DNA from 3 places in the Heyndrickxia sp. MSNUG genome. Region 1 is predicted to be linked to each of the others. Evidence: a T-box and tRNA genes for the amino acid it is inferred to sense, from the RefSeq annotation. Region 1 holds a T-box; the other regions hold tRNA genes.
The links. The T-box of region 1 lies ahead of serS (serine--tRNA ligase). A T-box ahead of a tRNA ligase gene usually reads a tRNA of that ligase, here a tRNA-Ser.
Positions count from the first base shown of each region.

Region 2: it encodes a tRNA-Ser, which carries the amino acid that the T-box ahead of serS (serine--tRNA ligase) is inferred to sense. The anticodon was not compared.
Region 3: it encodes a tRNA-Ser, which carries the amino acid that the T-box ahead of serS (serine--tRNA ligase) is inferred to sense. The anticodon was not compared.

Region 1 covers NZ_CP150978.1:20,684-24,878, forward strand. Annotated here, with positions in the region: gene pdxS (pyridoxal 5'-phosphate synthase lyase subunit PdxS) at 180-1,061, shown strand; gene pdxT (pyridoxal 5'-phosphate synthase glutaminase subunit PdxT) at 1,072-1,662, shown strand; T-box leader at 1,716-1,932, shown strand; gene serS (serine--tRNA ligase) at 2,208-3,488, shown strand; tRNA gene AABM38_RS00105 (tRNA-Ser) at 3,597-3,689, shown strand; gene AABM38_RS00110 (deoxynucleoside kinase) at 3,899-4,195, opposite strand, start outside.
Region 2 covers NZ_CP150978.1:234,356-238,550, reverse strand. Annotated here, with positions in the region: rRNA gene AABM38_RS01350 (16S ribosomal RNA) at 1-1,389, opposite strand, end outside; tRNA gene AABM38_RS01345 (tRNA-Gly) at 1,507-1,580, opposite strand; tRNA gene AABM38_RS01340 (tRNA-Pro) at 1,602-1,678, opposite strand; tRNA gene AABM38_RS01335 (tRNA-Arg) at 1,697-1,773, opposite strand; tRNA gene AABM38_RS01330 (tRNA-Leu) at 1,837-1,922, opposite strand; tRNA gene AABM38_RS01325 (tRNA-Leu) at 1,982-2,066, opposite strand; tRNA gene AABM38_RS01320 (tRNA-Lys) at 2,107-2,182, opposite strand; tRNA gene AABM38_RS01315 (tRNA-Gln) at 2,189-2,263, opposite strand; tRNA gene AABM38_RS01310 (tRNA-Asp) at 2,270-2,345, opposite strand; tRNA gene AABM38_RS01305 (tRNA-Glu) at 2,382-2,456, opposite strand; tRNA gene AABM38_RS01300 (tRNA-Ser) at 2,471-2,561, opposite strand; tRNA gene AABM38_RS01295 (tRNA-Asn) at 2,577-2,651, opposite strand; gene AABM38_RS01290 (SprT family protein) at 2,795-3,268, opposite strand; gene cmpA (cortex morphogenetic protein CmpA) at 3,364-3,477, shown strand; gene AABM38_RS01280 (Tex family protein) at 3,713-4,195, opposite strand, start outside.
Region 3 covers NZ_CP150978.1:3,766,054-3,770,248, reverse strand. Annotated here, with positions in the region: rRNA gene AABM38_RS19025 (23S ribosomal RNA) at 1-608, shown strand, start outside; rRNA gene rrf (5S ribosomal RNA) at 724-839, shown strand; tRNA gene AABM38_RS19015 (tRNA-Val) at 850-925, shown strand; tRNA gene AABM38_RS19010 (tRNA-Thr) at 934-1,009, shown strand; tRNA gene AABM38_RS19005 (tRNA-Lys) at 1,034-1,109, shown strand; tRNA gene AABM38_RS19000 (tRNA-Leu) at 1,124-1,208, shown strand; tRNA gene AABM38_RS18995 (tRNA-Gly) at 1,231-1,305, shown strand; tRNA gene AABM38_RS18990 (tRNA-Leu) at 1,317-1,405, shown strand; tRNA gene AABM38_RS18985 (tRNA-Arg) at 1,426-1,502, shown strand; tRNA gene AABM38_RS18980 (tRNA-Pro) at 1,519-1,595, shown strand; tRNA gene AABM38_RS18975 (tRNA-Ala) at 1,612-1,687, shown strand; tRNA gene AABM38_RS18970 (tRNA-Met) at 1,710-1,786, shown strand; tRNA gene AABM38_RS18965 (tRNA-Ile) at 1,829-1,905, shown strand; tRNA gene AABM38_RS18960 (tRNA-Ser) at 1,926-2,018, shown strand; tRNA gene AABM38_RS18955 (tRNA-Met) at 2,184-2,257, shown strand; tRNA gene AABM38_RS18950 (tRNA-Asp) at 2,295-2,370, shown strand; tRNA gene AABM38_RS18945 (tRNA-Phe) at 2,376-2,448, shown strand; tRNA gene AABM38_RS18940 (tRNA-His) at 2,488-2,563, shown strand; tRNA gene AABM38_RS18935 (tRNA-Gly) at 2,570-2,643, shown strand; tRNA gene AABM38_RS18930 (tRNA-Ile) at 2,647-2,720, shown strand; tRNA gene AABM38_RS18925 (tRNA-Asn) at 2,742-2,816, shown strand; tRNA gene AABM38_RS18920 (tRNA-Ser) at 2,820-2,910, shown strand; tRNA gene AABM38_RS18915 (tRNA-Glu) at 2,914-2,985, shown strand; gene glgB (1,4-alpha-glucan branching protein GlgB) at 3,891-4,195, shown strand, end outside.

The DNA.
Region 1 (4,195 bases):
TATAATAGAGTATGAAAATCAAAATATACTGATAAAAGGGTTTCCTGTCTTGACAGGAAACCTTTTTTATTGTTTATTTTCAATAGGGGTAACTGTAATTCCGACTAAAAAAGTCTGCTTTTCCAGTTATTTGTAAGGCTATTACATAAATCCTTTTATAAGGAATAGGGGGAATAACAATGAAGACAGGTACTGATCGAGTTAAACGTGGTATGGCAGAAATGCAAAAAGGCGGCGTCATCATGGACGTAGTCAATGCAGAGCAGGCAAAAATTGCTGAAGAGGCGGGCGCTGTTGCTGTAATGGCACTAGAGCGTGTTCCTTCGGATATCCGTGCTGCAGGCGGCGTAGCAAGAATGGCAGATCCGCGTATCGTTGAAGAGGTAATGGGTGCTGTCACAATTCCCGTAATGGCAAAAGCAAGAATTGGCCACATCGTGGAAGCGCGTGTGCTTGAAGCGATGGGCGTCGATTATATAGATGAAAGTGAAGTATTGACTCCTGCAGATGAAGAATTCCATTTGAATAAAAGAGATTATACAGTTCCATTTGTATGTGGATGCCGTGATCTTGGTGAAGCTGCAAGAAGGATTGGTGAGGGAGCTTCCATGCTTCGCACAAAGGGTGAACCGGGCACTGGCAATATCGTAGAAGCAGTGCGTCATATTCGTAAGGTAAACGCACAGGTCCGCAAAGTAGTAGCGATGGAACTTGATGAGTTAATGACTGAAGCGAAGCTGCTAGGAGCCCCATATGAGCTTCTGCTTGAAATTAAACAGCTAGGCCGTCTTCCAGTTGTTAACTTCGCAGCAGGCGGAGTGGCAACACCTGCAGATGCTGCTCTTATGATGCAGCTAGGTGCTGATGGAGTTTTCGTAGGATCTGGAATCTTCAAATCAGAAAATCCAGCTAAGTTTGCTAAGGCGATTGTTGAAGCGACAACTCACTATCAAGACTACGAATTGATTGCGAACATCTCGAAAAACCTTGGCACACCGCTTAAAGGAATTGAAATTTCAACATTGAATCCGGAAAACCGCATGCAGGATCGCGGCTGGTAAGGAGCTAATCATGGTTAAAATAGGAGTTCTTGGCTTACAGGGTGCGGTCCGTGAGCATATATGGGCAATTGAAGCATCCGGTGCAGAAGGCATTGTCATTAAGCGACCTGAGCAGCTGGTGGAAATGGACGGGTTGATTATTCCTGGTGGTGAGAGCACAGCAATCCGCCGCTTAATTGATAAGTATGGGTTTATGGAAGAACTGAAAAAATTCGCTGCAGACGGCAAGCCGATGTTTGGCACTTGTGCCGGACTCATCCTATTGGCCAAAGAGCTTGTAGGCTATGAAGCGCCTCATATTGGGGTAATGGATGTGAAGGTTGAACGGAATTCATTTGGCCGCCAGCGTGAAAGCTTTGAAGCTGACATCGATATTGCTGGAGTTGGAAATGATTTTTCAGCAGTATTCATCCGTGCGCCTCATATCGTCGAAGCTGGTGAAAATGTAGAAGTGCTTGCCAAGCATAATGACAGGATCGTAGCTGCGCGAGATGGCCAGTTTCTAGGCTGTTCCTTCCATCCGGAATTAACAGATGATTACAGGCTGATGAACTACTTTGTAAAAATGGTTGAAGAAACAAAGAGTAAAAATTTTGCATAAACCGCTTGCAAGTCGAACATAATTGTAGTAAATTATGTATTAAAATTTGATACTTAAAAGCAATGAGAGGGAATAGTAGCTTGTTTTCATTCTTTAGAGAGCCGGTGGTTGGTGCAAACCGGTGTCTGGAACAAAGGAATCCGCCCTCGAGCAGAGTATGGAACGCCATTATGGCCAGTAAATACTTTCGGTAAAAACCGTTATTTTACGAGTGGAAAGCAATTTTGCTTTCAACTAGGGTGGCAACGCGGGTTAACTCTCGTCCCTTTTTGGGGACGGGAGTTTTTTGTTTTTTTTAGGCCCTGGTAAACCTAACAGAGCCATTTTTTAAAAAGAAGGCTCTGTTAAAGCAGAATGTTGATTTTTAAACTCTGTTGATTGTAGTGGAAGGCGCGTAGACTCCTGCGGGCTCAAGCTGGACAGGTGAGACCCCGCAGGAGCAAAGCGACGAGGAGGCTCAGCGCCAGCCCCGCGGAAAGCGAAGCGCCTGGAACGAAAATCAACAGCCTTGTTTAACAGAGCAAAAAGAAAAGGGAGGAATCATTGTGCTAGACGTAAAGTATTTAAGAGCAAATTTTGAAGATGTAAAAAACAAGCTGCAACACCGCGGCGAAGATTTAACCGATTTCGGCAAATTTGAGGATTTGGATGTAAAACGCAGGGAGCTAATCCTTGAAACGGAACAACTGAAGAGCCGCAGGAATGAAGTTACCCAGCAGGTTGCTGCTTTGAAACGGGAAAAACAGGATGCAAATCATCTAATTGTTGAAATGCGTGAAGTAGGCGATAAAATCAAGGAATTGGATGATCAATTGCGTGTGGTTGAGGAAGAATTGGAAAACCTAATGCTCAGCATCCCTAACATTCCTCATGAGAGTGTTCCAATCGGGGAAACCGAAGACGATAATGTGGAAGCCCGCAAATGGGGAGAAGTTCGCAATTTTGAATTTGAACCAAAGCCTCACTGGGAGGTTGCTGAACATCTGCAGATCCTGGATTTCGAACGTGCTGGGAAAGTAACTGGAAGCCGTTTTGTATTTTATAAAGGTTTAGGAGCGCGCCTTGAACGTGCATTGATCAGTTTCATGCTTGATTTGCATGTTGATGAGCATGGATACAAGGAAATCCTTCCTCCATACATGGTCAACCGTGCAAGCATGACGGGGACTGGACAGCTGCCAAAGTTCGAAGAGGATGCATTCAGAATCGAAAGCGAAGACTATTTCTTGATTCCGACTGCTGAGGTCCCGGTAACGAATATGCACCGCGATGAAATCCTTAGTGGTGAAGAGCTGCCAATCAGCTATGCAGCTTACAGTGCGTGCTTCCGTTCTGAAGCAGGATCTGCTGGACGTGATACCCGCGGCTTGATCCGCCAGCACCAGTTCAACAAAGTGGAATTAGTGAAGTTCGTTAAGCCTGAGAATTCTTATGATGAGCTTGAAAGGCTTACAGGACATGCTGAAAAAGTTCTGCAGCTGCTTGGCCTTCCTTACCGTGTGCTAAGCATGTGTTCAGCTGACCTTGGGTTTACGGCAGCTAAAAAGTACGATATCGAAGTTTGGATTCCGAGCTATGGTACGTACCGGGAAATTTCTTCTTGCAGTAACTTCGAAGGGTTCCAGGCTCGCCGAGCGAATATCCGCTTCCGACGCGAACCAAAGGCGAAGCCAGAGCATGTGCATACATTGAACGGATCTGGACTTGCGATTGGCAGAACAGTTGCTGCCATTCTTGAGAACTACCAGCAGGCAGATGGCAGTGTCATCATTCCAGAAGTATTGCGTCCATATATGCGCAATCGTGAAGTGATCACTCCAGAATAAAAGATCATTTATTTCTTTTCAGGCAGGAATATTTCCTGCCTGAAAAAAATATTTTAATTTGTGTTGACGATGAATGTAATACATGATATTATAGTTTTTGTCCGATACGGAGGTATACCCAAGTCCGGCTGAAGGGATCGGTCTTGAAAACCGACAGGCGGGTAACACCGCGCGGGGGTTCGAATCCCTCTACCTCCTCCATTAATTTAAATATTAAGCATTAACGCATAAAAACAATTTGGAGATTGTGTAAAAAATCCGCTACTCATGTAGCGGTTTTTTTATATCCATTTTTAAATAGCTGTTCAGCTCAAAGTACTGGTTAAAAATGAGGTCCAGGAGTATTACTGGAGTACTTCTGGGGTGCATGAAAATATCATATGCAAAATAAAAGCCGCCCAATTGGCGGCTTATTTTTTCAGTAATTGAGTCTGCTTAATGTGAGTTGCGATTTTCTCAACAATAGGTTCAATTGATTCTGGGTTGTTGAACAGGTCATAATCGTTGATATTCAAACGCAGGACCGGACATGCGTTGAAATTATTAATCCAGTTTTCATAGCGTCCGTGCATTTCTTCCCAGTAAGATATTGGTGTCTGCTGTTCCATTGGGCGGCCTCTCAGCTTGATGCGTTCCAGGATGTCATCGATAGAGCCTTCAAGATAAATCAACAGATCCGGATGTGGGAAATAGGGTGTCATGACCAT
Region 2 (4,195 bases), 210 kb from region 1:
AACGTATTCACCGCGGCATGCTGATCCGCGATTACTAGCGATTCCGGCTTCATGCAGGCGAGTTGCAGCCTGCAATCCGAACTGAGAATGGTTTTATGGGATTGGCTTCACCTCGCGGCTTCGCTGCCCTTTGTTCCATCCATTGTAGCACGTGTGTAGCCCAGGTCATAAGGGGCATGATGATTTGACGTCATCCCCACCTTCCTCCGGTTTGTCACCGGCAGTCACCTTAGAGTGCCCAACTAAATGCTGGCAACTAAGATCAAGGGTTGCGCTCGTTGCGGGACTTAACCCAACATCTCACGACACGAGCTGACGACAACCATGCACCACCTGTCACTCTGTCCCCCGAAGGGGAACGCCCTATCTCTAGGGTTGTCAGAGGATGTCAAGACCTGGTAAGGTTCTTCGCGTTGCTTCGAATTAAACCACATGCTCCACCGCTTGTGCGGGCCCCCGTCAATTCCTTTGAGTTTCAGCCTTGCGGCCGTACTCCCCAGGCGGAGTGCTTAATGCGTTTGCTGCAGCACTAAAGGGCGGAAACCCTCTAACACTTAGCACTCATCGTTTACGGCGTGGACTACCAGGGTATCTAATCCTGTTCGCTCCCCACGCTTTCGCGCCTCAGCGTCAGTTACAGACCAGAGAGCCGCCTTCGCCACTGGTGTTCCTCCACATCTCTACGCATTTCACCGCTACACGTGGAATTCCGCTCTCCTCTTCTGCACTCAAGTTCCCCAGTTTCCAATGACCCTCCCCGGTTGAGCCGGGGGCTTTCACATCAGACTTAAGGAACCGCCTGCGCGCGCTTTACGCCCAATAATTCCGGACAACGCTTGCCACCTACGTATTACCGCGGCTGCTGGCACGTAGTTAGCCGTGGCTTTCTGGTCAGGTACCGTCAAGGTACCGGCAGTTACTCCGATACTTGTTCTTCCCTGACAACAGAGCTTTACGACCCGAAGGCCTTCATCGCTCACGCGGCGTTGCTCCGTCAGACTTTCGTCCATTGCGGAAGATTCCCTACTGCTGCCTCCCGTAGGAGTCTGGGCCGTGTCTCAGTCCCAGTGTGGCCGATCACCCTCTCAGGTCGGCTACGCATCGTCGCCTTGGTGAGCCGTTACCTCACCAACTAGCTAATGCGCCGCGGGCCCATCTGTAAGTGACAGCCGAAACCGTCTTTCAGCTTTTCCTCATGAGAGGAGAAGGATTATCCGGTATTAGCTCCGGTTTCCCGAAGTTATCCCAGTCTTACAGGCAGGTTGCCCACGTGTTACTCACCCGTCCGCCGCTGATCTTCAAAAGCAAGCTAATGAAGATCCGCTCGACTTGCATGTATTAGGCACGCCGCCAGCGTTCGTCCTGAGCCAGGATCAAACTCTCCAAAAAAGAGTTATGAGTTAGCTCATAAAGTTAAAACGTTGGCTAGTGATCTTCTATATAATAGAAGTCACTATAATATTGTTTGTTGACGCTTGTTTGTTTAGTTTTCAAAGAACAATGAATTGGAGCGGGTGATGGGAATCGAACCCACTACATCAGCTTGGAAGGCTGAGGTTTTACCAGTAAACTACACCCGCATATAAAGTTAAAATGTTGAATGGTCGGGAAGACAGGATTCGAACCTGCGACCCCTTGGTCCCAAACCAAGTGCTCTACCAAGCTGAGCTACTCCCCGATATGAAGAAAATAAGAATGGCGCGCCCGAAAGGAGTCGAACCCATAACCTTCTGATCCGTAGTCAGACGCTCTATCCAATTGAGCTACGGGCGCATGTAATTTTTATAGCAACTTTTAAATATTATCACATCCGCAATTGGATGTCAAGGACTTTTTTGGTGCGGCCGAGAGGACTTGAACCTCCACGGGGTTGCCCCCACTAGGCCCTCAACCTAGCGCGTCTGCCATTCCGCCACGACCGCATAAAGATGACAGGATCATATCATAACCAATTTCAACTTATTAATCAACAGGTAATTAATGGTGCGGGTGAAGGGAGTCGAACCCCCACGCCTTGCGGCGCCAGATCCTAAGTCTGGTGCGTCTGCCAATTCCGCCACACCCGCATTATTGAAATATAAGTTATTTTGCTGGCGCAAAAAACTTTGGTGAGCCATGAAGGACTCGAACCTTCGACCCTCTGATTAAAAGTCAGATGCTCTACCGACTGAGCTAATGGCTCAAAAAATGGCTGGGCTAGCTGGATTCGAACCAACGCATGACGGAGTCAAAGTCCGTTGCCTTACCGCTTGGCTATAGCCCAATAAAATGGCGGTCCCGACCGGGATCGAACCGGCGATCTCCTGCGTGACAGGCAGGCATGTTAACCGCTACACCACGGGACCATATATTTGTTTTTAAAACATGCTGTGAAACTGTTTTGGTGACCCCTACGGGATTCGAACCCGTGTTACCGCCGTGAAAGGGCGGTGTCTTAACCGCTTGACCAAGGGGCCATATTAAAATGTTCTGGCGGAGAAGGAGGGATTTGAACCCTCGCGCCGGTTACCCGACCTACACCCTTAGCAGGGGCGCCTCTTCAGCCTCTTGAGTACTTCCCCATACCATAGAATTAATGGCTCCGCAGGTAGGATTCGAACCTACGACCGCTCGGTTAACAGCCGAGTGCTCTACCACTGAGCTACTGCGGAATAATATTAATTGTCTTCTTTAAAAGCTCTTCAGAAGACTGTGTCGTTGTCTTGTCGACTCTTACTATTATAGGGAGGTGCCTATTAAAAGTCAAGCGGGTTTTTAAAAGTTTTTCATTAGTTTTTTTCTCATCATAAAAACGCTATTCTATCAGCATTTCTTTCACCTTTACCAGCTTTCCCCGACACTTTCCGCAGACATATCTTGCAGTATTGATTGATCGTTTTCGGTGATACTCCATTTGACATTTGCTGCATTGGTAAATCAGAATTCTCTGTTGTGAACTTTTCTTCTTCTCCTCAGGCAGCATGGAGCAAAATCTCGGAGCCCCGACTTGTTTCATCAGTTCCCTGAAATCTTTATCACGATGCTTGTAGCCCTTTCCCTCTAAATGCAAATGATAATGGCATAGTTCATGCTTTATGATCCCAATCAATTCCTGTTCGCCTAATTGTTCGAAATACTTCCTGTTGATTTCAATGTTATGGCTTCCCAGCATATAGCGTCCACCGGTTGTACGAAGTCTTGGATTAAAGAATGCTTTATGCCTGAAAGGCTTATGGAATTGCTCTGCTGATATTCTAACAACCAGATTGTGTAACTGCTGATCTGTCATCATAATAAAACGCCTGCCTTTTAAAGAAACATGACAACCCATTATAGCATATATTAAGGATACCTTTTCACGCATTATCTAAAGGAGGTATTGTTATGCCTGTCTGGTTCCAGAATCAAATGAAACGAGCCTTCTATGAAAAAAATCGATACCAAATTAAACTGCTGAATCAATGCTGGTTTTTTTATAGAAATAAACAGGGATTATAACTCTATGCTGATACACGATTATATTAAAGACTGTTTTCGGATTGATTGCCGCTTTTTCGAACAAGTACTTTTATTAAAAGGTATCAGGCTCTTTTCGAGGAGACTTCTGTACCGAATTCACATTAATACTCGTAAAAACCCAGGTCCCGGTTTTTACTTTCGTTGGAGAAAGCAACAAAAATTACGTAAAGAGCCATAATAAAAGACTGCAGAATGATCTGCAGCCTTTTTAACATTAAGCTTGCTCTGGCGTTAGCATGGTCAATGCAACGCGTCCTTTTTTATGATCAACGCTGTCGACCCATACGGTTACAACATCCCCTACTGATACAATATCAAGCGGATGCTTTACGAATCTGTTGCTTAGCTTAGAAATGTGAACCAATCCATCTTGCTTTACACCGATGTCGACGAATGCCCCGAAGTCTACTACGTTGCGGACTGTACCTTGCAGCTCCATGCCTGTTTTTAAATCCTCTAGCTTTAGAACATCCTTTTTAAGAAGCGGAGCCGGCAGTTCATCACGAGGATCCCTCTCCGGTCTGACTAGGGCGTCAATAATATCTTTAAGAGTCAGTTTGCCAATGCCAAGTTCACTCGCAGTCTGGTCTATATTAATTTTGGCTAACGCATCTTTTAAAGCCGGACTGCCTAAATCACTTGTTTTGAACCCCAGGCTATCTAGAAGTTGTTTCACTTCCCCATAGCTTTCCGGGTG
Region 3 (4,195 bases), 1.1 Mb from region 1:
TCCCTCAGAATGGTTGGAAATCATTCGCAGAGTGTAAAGGCACAAGGGAGCTTGACTGCGAGACCTACAAGTCGAGCAGGGACGAAAGTCGGGCTTAGTGATCCGGTGGTTCCGCATGGAAGGGCCATCGCTCAACGGATAAAAGCTACCCCGGGGATAACAGGCTTATCTCCCCCAAGAGTCCACATCGACGGGGAGGTTTGGCACCTCGATGTCGGCTCATCGCATCCTGGGGCTGTAGTCGGTCCCAAGGGTTGGGCTGTTCGCCCATTAAAGCGGTACGCGAGCTGGGTTCAGAACGTCGTGAGACAGTTCGGTCCCTATCCGTCGTGGGCGCAGGAAATTTGAGAGGAGCTGTCCTTAGTACGAGAGGACCGGGATGGACGCACCGCTGGTGTACCAGTTGTCTTGCCAAAGGCATCGCTGGGTAGCTATGTGCGGACGGGATAAGTGCTGAAAGCATCTAAGCATGAAGCCCCCCTCAAGATGAGATTTCCCATAGCGCAAGCTAGTAAGAACCCTGAAAGATGATCAGGTTGATAGGTCAGAGGTGGAAGCGCGGTGACGTGTGGAGCTGACTGATACTAATCGTTCGAGGACTTAACCAAATAGATTACTCGTTCTTCTAATTCTTCTTACACATTATCTAGTTTTGAGGGAATGAAAAATTTCTCTTGCAAAATGCATAAAAGACGATATAATAGAAATTGTCTTTAAAAAATGTCTGGTGACGATAGCGAGAAGGTCACACCCGTTCCCATACCGAACACGGAAGTTAAGCTTCTCAGCGCCGATGGTAGTTGGGGGTTTCCCCCTGTGAGAGTAGGACGTCGCCGGGCAGTTTCAAATGGAGGATTAGCTCAGCTGGGAGAGCATCTGCCTTACAAGCAGAGGGTCGGCGGTTCGATCCCGTCATCCTCCACCATTACATTTGCCGGTGTAGCTCAATTGGTAGAGCAACTGACTTGTAATCAGTAGGTTGGGGGTTCAAGTCCTCTCGCCGGCACCATTTTTAACCTAATTACACACGTACGAGCCATTAGCTCAGTCGGTAGAGCATCTGACTTTTAATCAGAGGGTCGAAGGTTCGAGTCCTTCATGGCTCACCATTTCAACTTTATATGCGGGTGTGGCGGAATTGGCAGACGCACCAGACTTAGGATCCGGCGCCGCAAGGCGTGGGGGTTCGACTCCCTTCACCCGCACCATTTTTTCTAAAAAAATATGTATGCGGAAGTAGTTCAGTGGTAGAATACAACCTTGCCAAGGTTGGGGTCGCGGGTTCGAATCCCGTCTTCCGCTCCAAAAGTTCCTTAGCCGGGGTGGCGGAACTGGCAGACGCACAGGACTTAAAATCCTGCGGTAGGTGACTACCGTACCGGTTCGATTCCGGTCCTCGGCACCATTTTCGATTTAACATCATATGCGCCCGTAGCTCAATTGGATAGAGCGTCTGACTACGGATCAGAAGGTTATGGGTTCGACTCCTTTCGGGCGCGCCAATATTTTACTCTATATCGGGGAGTAGCTCAGCTTGGTAGAGCACTTGGTTTGGGACCAAGGGGTCGCAGGTTCGAATCCTGTCTTCCCGACCAGATACTGATATAATATGGGGCCTTAGCTCAGCTGGGAGAGCGCCTGCCTTGCACGCAGGAGGTCAGCGGTTCGATCCCGCTAGGCTCCACCATATCTTTTTGAAAATTTAATTTGGCGGTGTAGCTCAGCTGGCTAGAGCGTACGGTTCATACCCGTAAGGTCGGGGGTTCGATCCCCTCCGCCGCTACCAATTTTACAATCTGGTTGAACCTATTCAATCTAGGCTAAACATGGACCTTTAGCTCAGCTGGTTAGAGCAGACGGCTCATAACCGTCCGGTCGTAGGTTCGAGTCCTACAAGGTCCACCATATATTGTTTGTTATTTCACGGAGGTATACCCAAGTCCGGCTGAAGGGATCGGTCTTGAAAACCGACAGGCGGGTAACACCGCGCGGGGGTTCGAATCCCTCTACCTCCTCCATAATTTCATTTGCATTTATTACCGTCGCGGGGTGGAGCAACGAGCGTTACTTCACTGAATGAACTGCGAGTTGTACCGATCGAGCAGCAGCTTGAATTAGCTTCCTGAGATCGGGACAGCACTTGCTCTCAAGGAGCATAAACAATAAGATATTTTTATTATCGTCGCGGGGTGGAGCAGCCCGGTAGCTCGTCGGGCTCATAACCCGAAGGTCGCAGGTTCAAATCCTGCCCCCGCAATTAAGTTTTTTTAAGTAATACACTTGAAAAAAACTTTGGTCCCGTGGTGTAGCGGTTAACATGCCTGCCTGTCACGCAGGAGATCGCCGGTTCGATCCCGGTCGGGACCGCCATTTGTGGCTCAGTAGCTCAGTCGGTAGAGCAAAGGACTGAAAATCCTTGTGTCGGCGGTTCGATTCCGTCCTGAGCCACCTTTATTTTTTTTAATTTAATATGCATTTTGAAATATGGCGATTGTGGCGAAGTGGTTAACGCACCTGATTGTGGTTCAGGCATTCGTGGGTTCGATTCCCATCAGTCGCCCCATTTTTTGCGGGTGTAGTTTAGTGGTAAAACCTCAGCCTTCCAAGCTGATGATGAGAGTTCGATTCTCTTCACCCGCTCCATAAGGGCCTATAGCTCAGCTGGTTAGAGCGCACGCCTGATAAGCGTGAGGTCGATGGTTCGAGTCCATTTAGGCCCATTTTTTTTATCATTTTATTATTCCGCAGTAGCTCAGTGGTAGAGCACTCGGCTGTTAACCGAGCGGTCGTAGGTTCGAATCCTACCTGCGGAGCCATATGGGGAAGTACTCAAGAGGCTGAAGAGGCGCCCCTGCTAAGGGTGTAGGTCGGGTAACCGGCGCGAGGGTTCAAATCCCTCCTTCTCCGCCATAAGGCCCCTTGGTCAAGCGGTTAAGACACCGCCCTTTCACGGCGGTAACACGGGTTCGAATCCCGTAGGGGTCATAAGGAAAGCTGTTAGCATTATTGCTAACAGCTTTTTTTCTGTTTAGTTGTATTAAGGTCAATGTTTTTAAGCACCTGTTTATTGGGGCGGAGGGCCGACTCTTCAGAAAATGCAAATGCATTTCCATCGTGCGTAGCAAGATTCGAGGAAACCGTTCATAGGCCTGCCGGATCAGCGGCAACGGTGAGTCCTCGCAGGAGCAAAACGATGACGTGGTGCACCGGACGCCCTGCGGAAAGCGAGTGCCTGGAGCGGAAATCAACAGAAAAAGTAAGACAGCCAAGTTCTAAAAAAAGGATAAACATAACTCCATTAGGTTTATTAAGCCCCCAAAAAGGGTATATAATATTGATTTTATGTTTAATAAGTCGAAATTGGCTGAAGGAATAATTAGTCAATATCCATTCATCTTAAACCTGGTTAACATAGTTTCAATTCCGCTGGTCATCTATTACCACATTTTTACCTGGATGTTGGTTATCTGCTAAATGGGTATCTTAAAATGCCAATGCCACAGACCTCTTTACCTACTAGTATGTTTGAGAGTCGCCTCAATGAGAAAGGCTAAATAACAAGTTGAAATGAAAACGTTATCATTTCAATAATATTTTTTCTGCTATTACTCTCTATCACCCAAGAAATTTCAGCGTTTCCTCTAAAAAATCATTATTCTCTTTTCAAAAATAGTAAACTTTCCTTCAACATAATTCGCGTAATTGGAAGATTTAGTACATTAAAGCGCTACCAATTGTCAGTGTTTGTCGATATTAATATTTTATTAAGATTTATTGTCGAAATATTAAAAAAATGTTTACAAGGATTTCGCGCTGCTAACTAGAATACTACTGAAAAAGGGTGTTTCCAAAAATATTAAGCATGTTCTAATAAAGGCAGGTGGAAGGGTTTGGTAATCAATCCTACAGAGTTTGAATTGCATCTATTCCATGAAGGCACTTTGTACCAGAGTTACAATTTATTTGGTGCGCATGTCATTAAAAATGAATCTAATACATATACTCGATTTTGTGTGTGGGCTCCAAATGCCAGGGCTGTGAGTCTGGCAGGGGACTTTAATCAATGGGATGGCAACGGTTTTGGTTTGCACAAAGTGAATAATGAAGGTGTATGGCAGATTGTACTAGAAGGCGACCTTTCTGGGGCGATTTATAAGTATGAAATCACATCCCAGGCAGGTGAGAGGATTTTAAA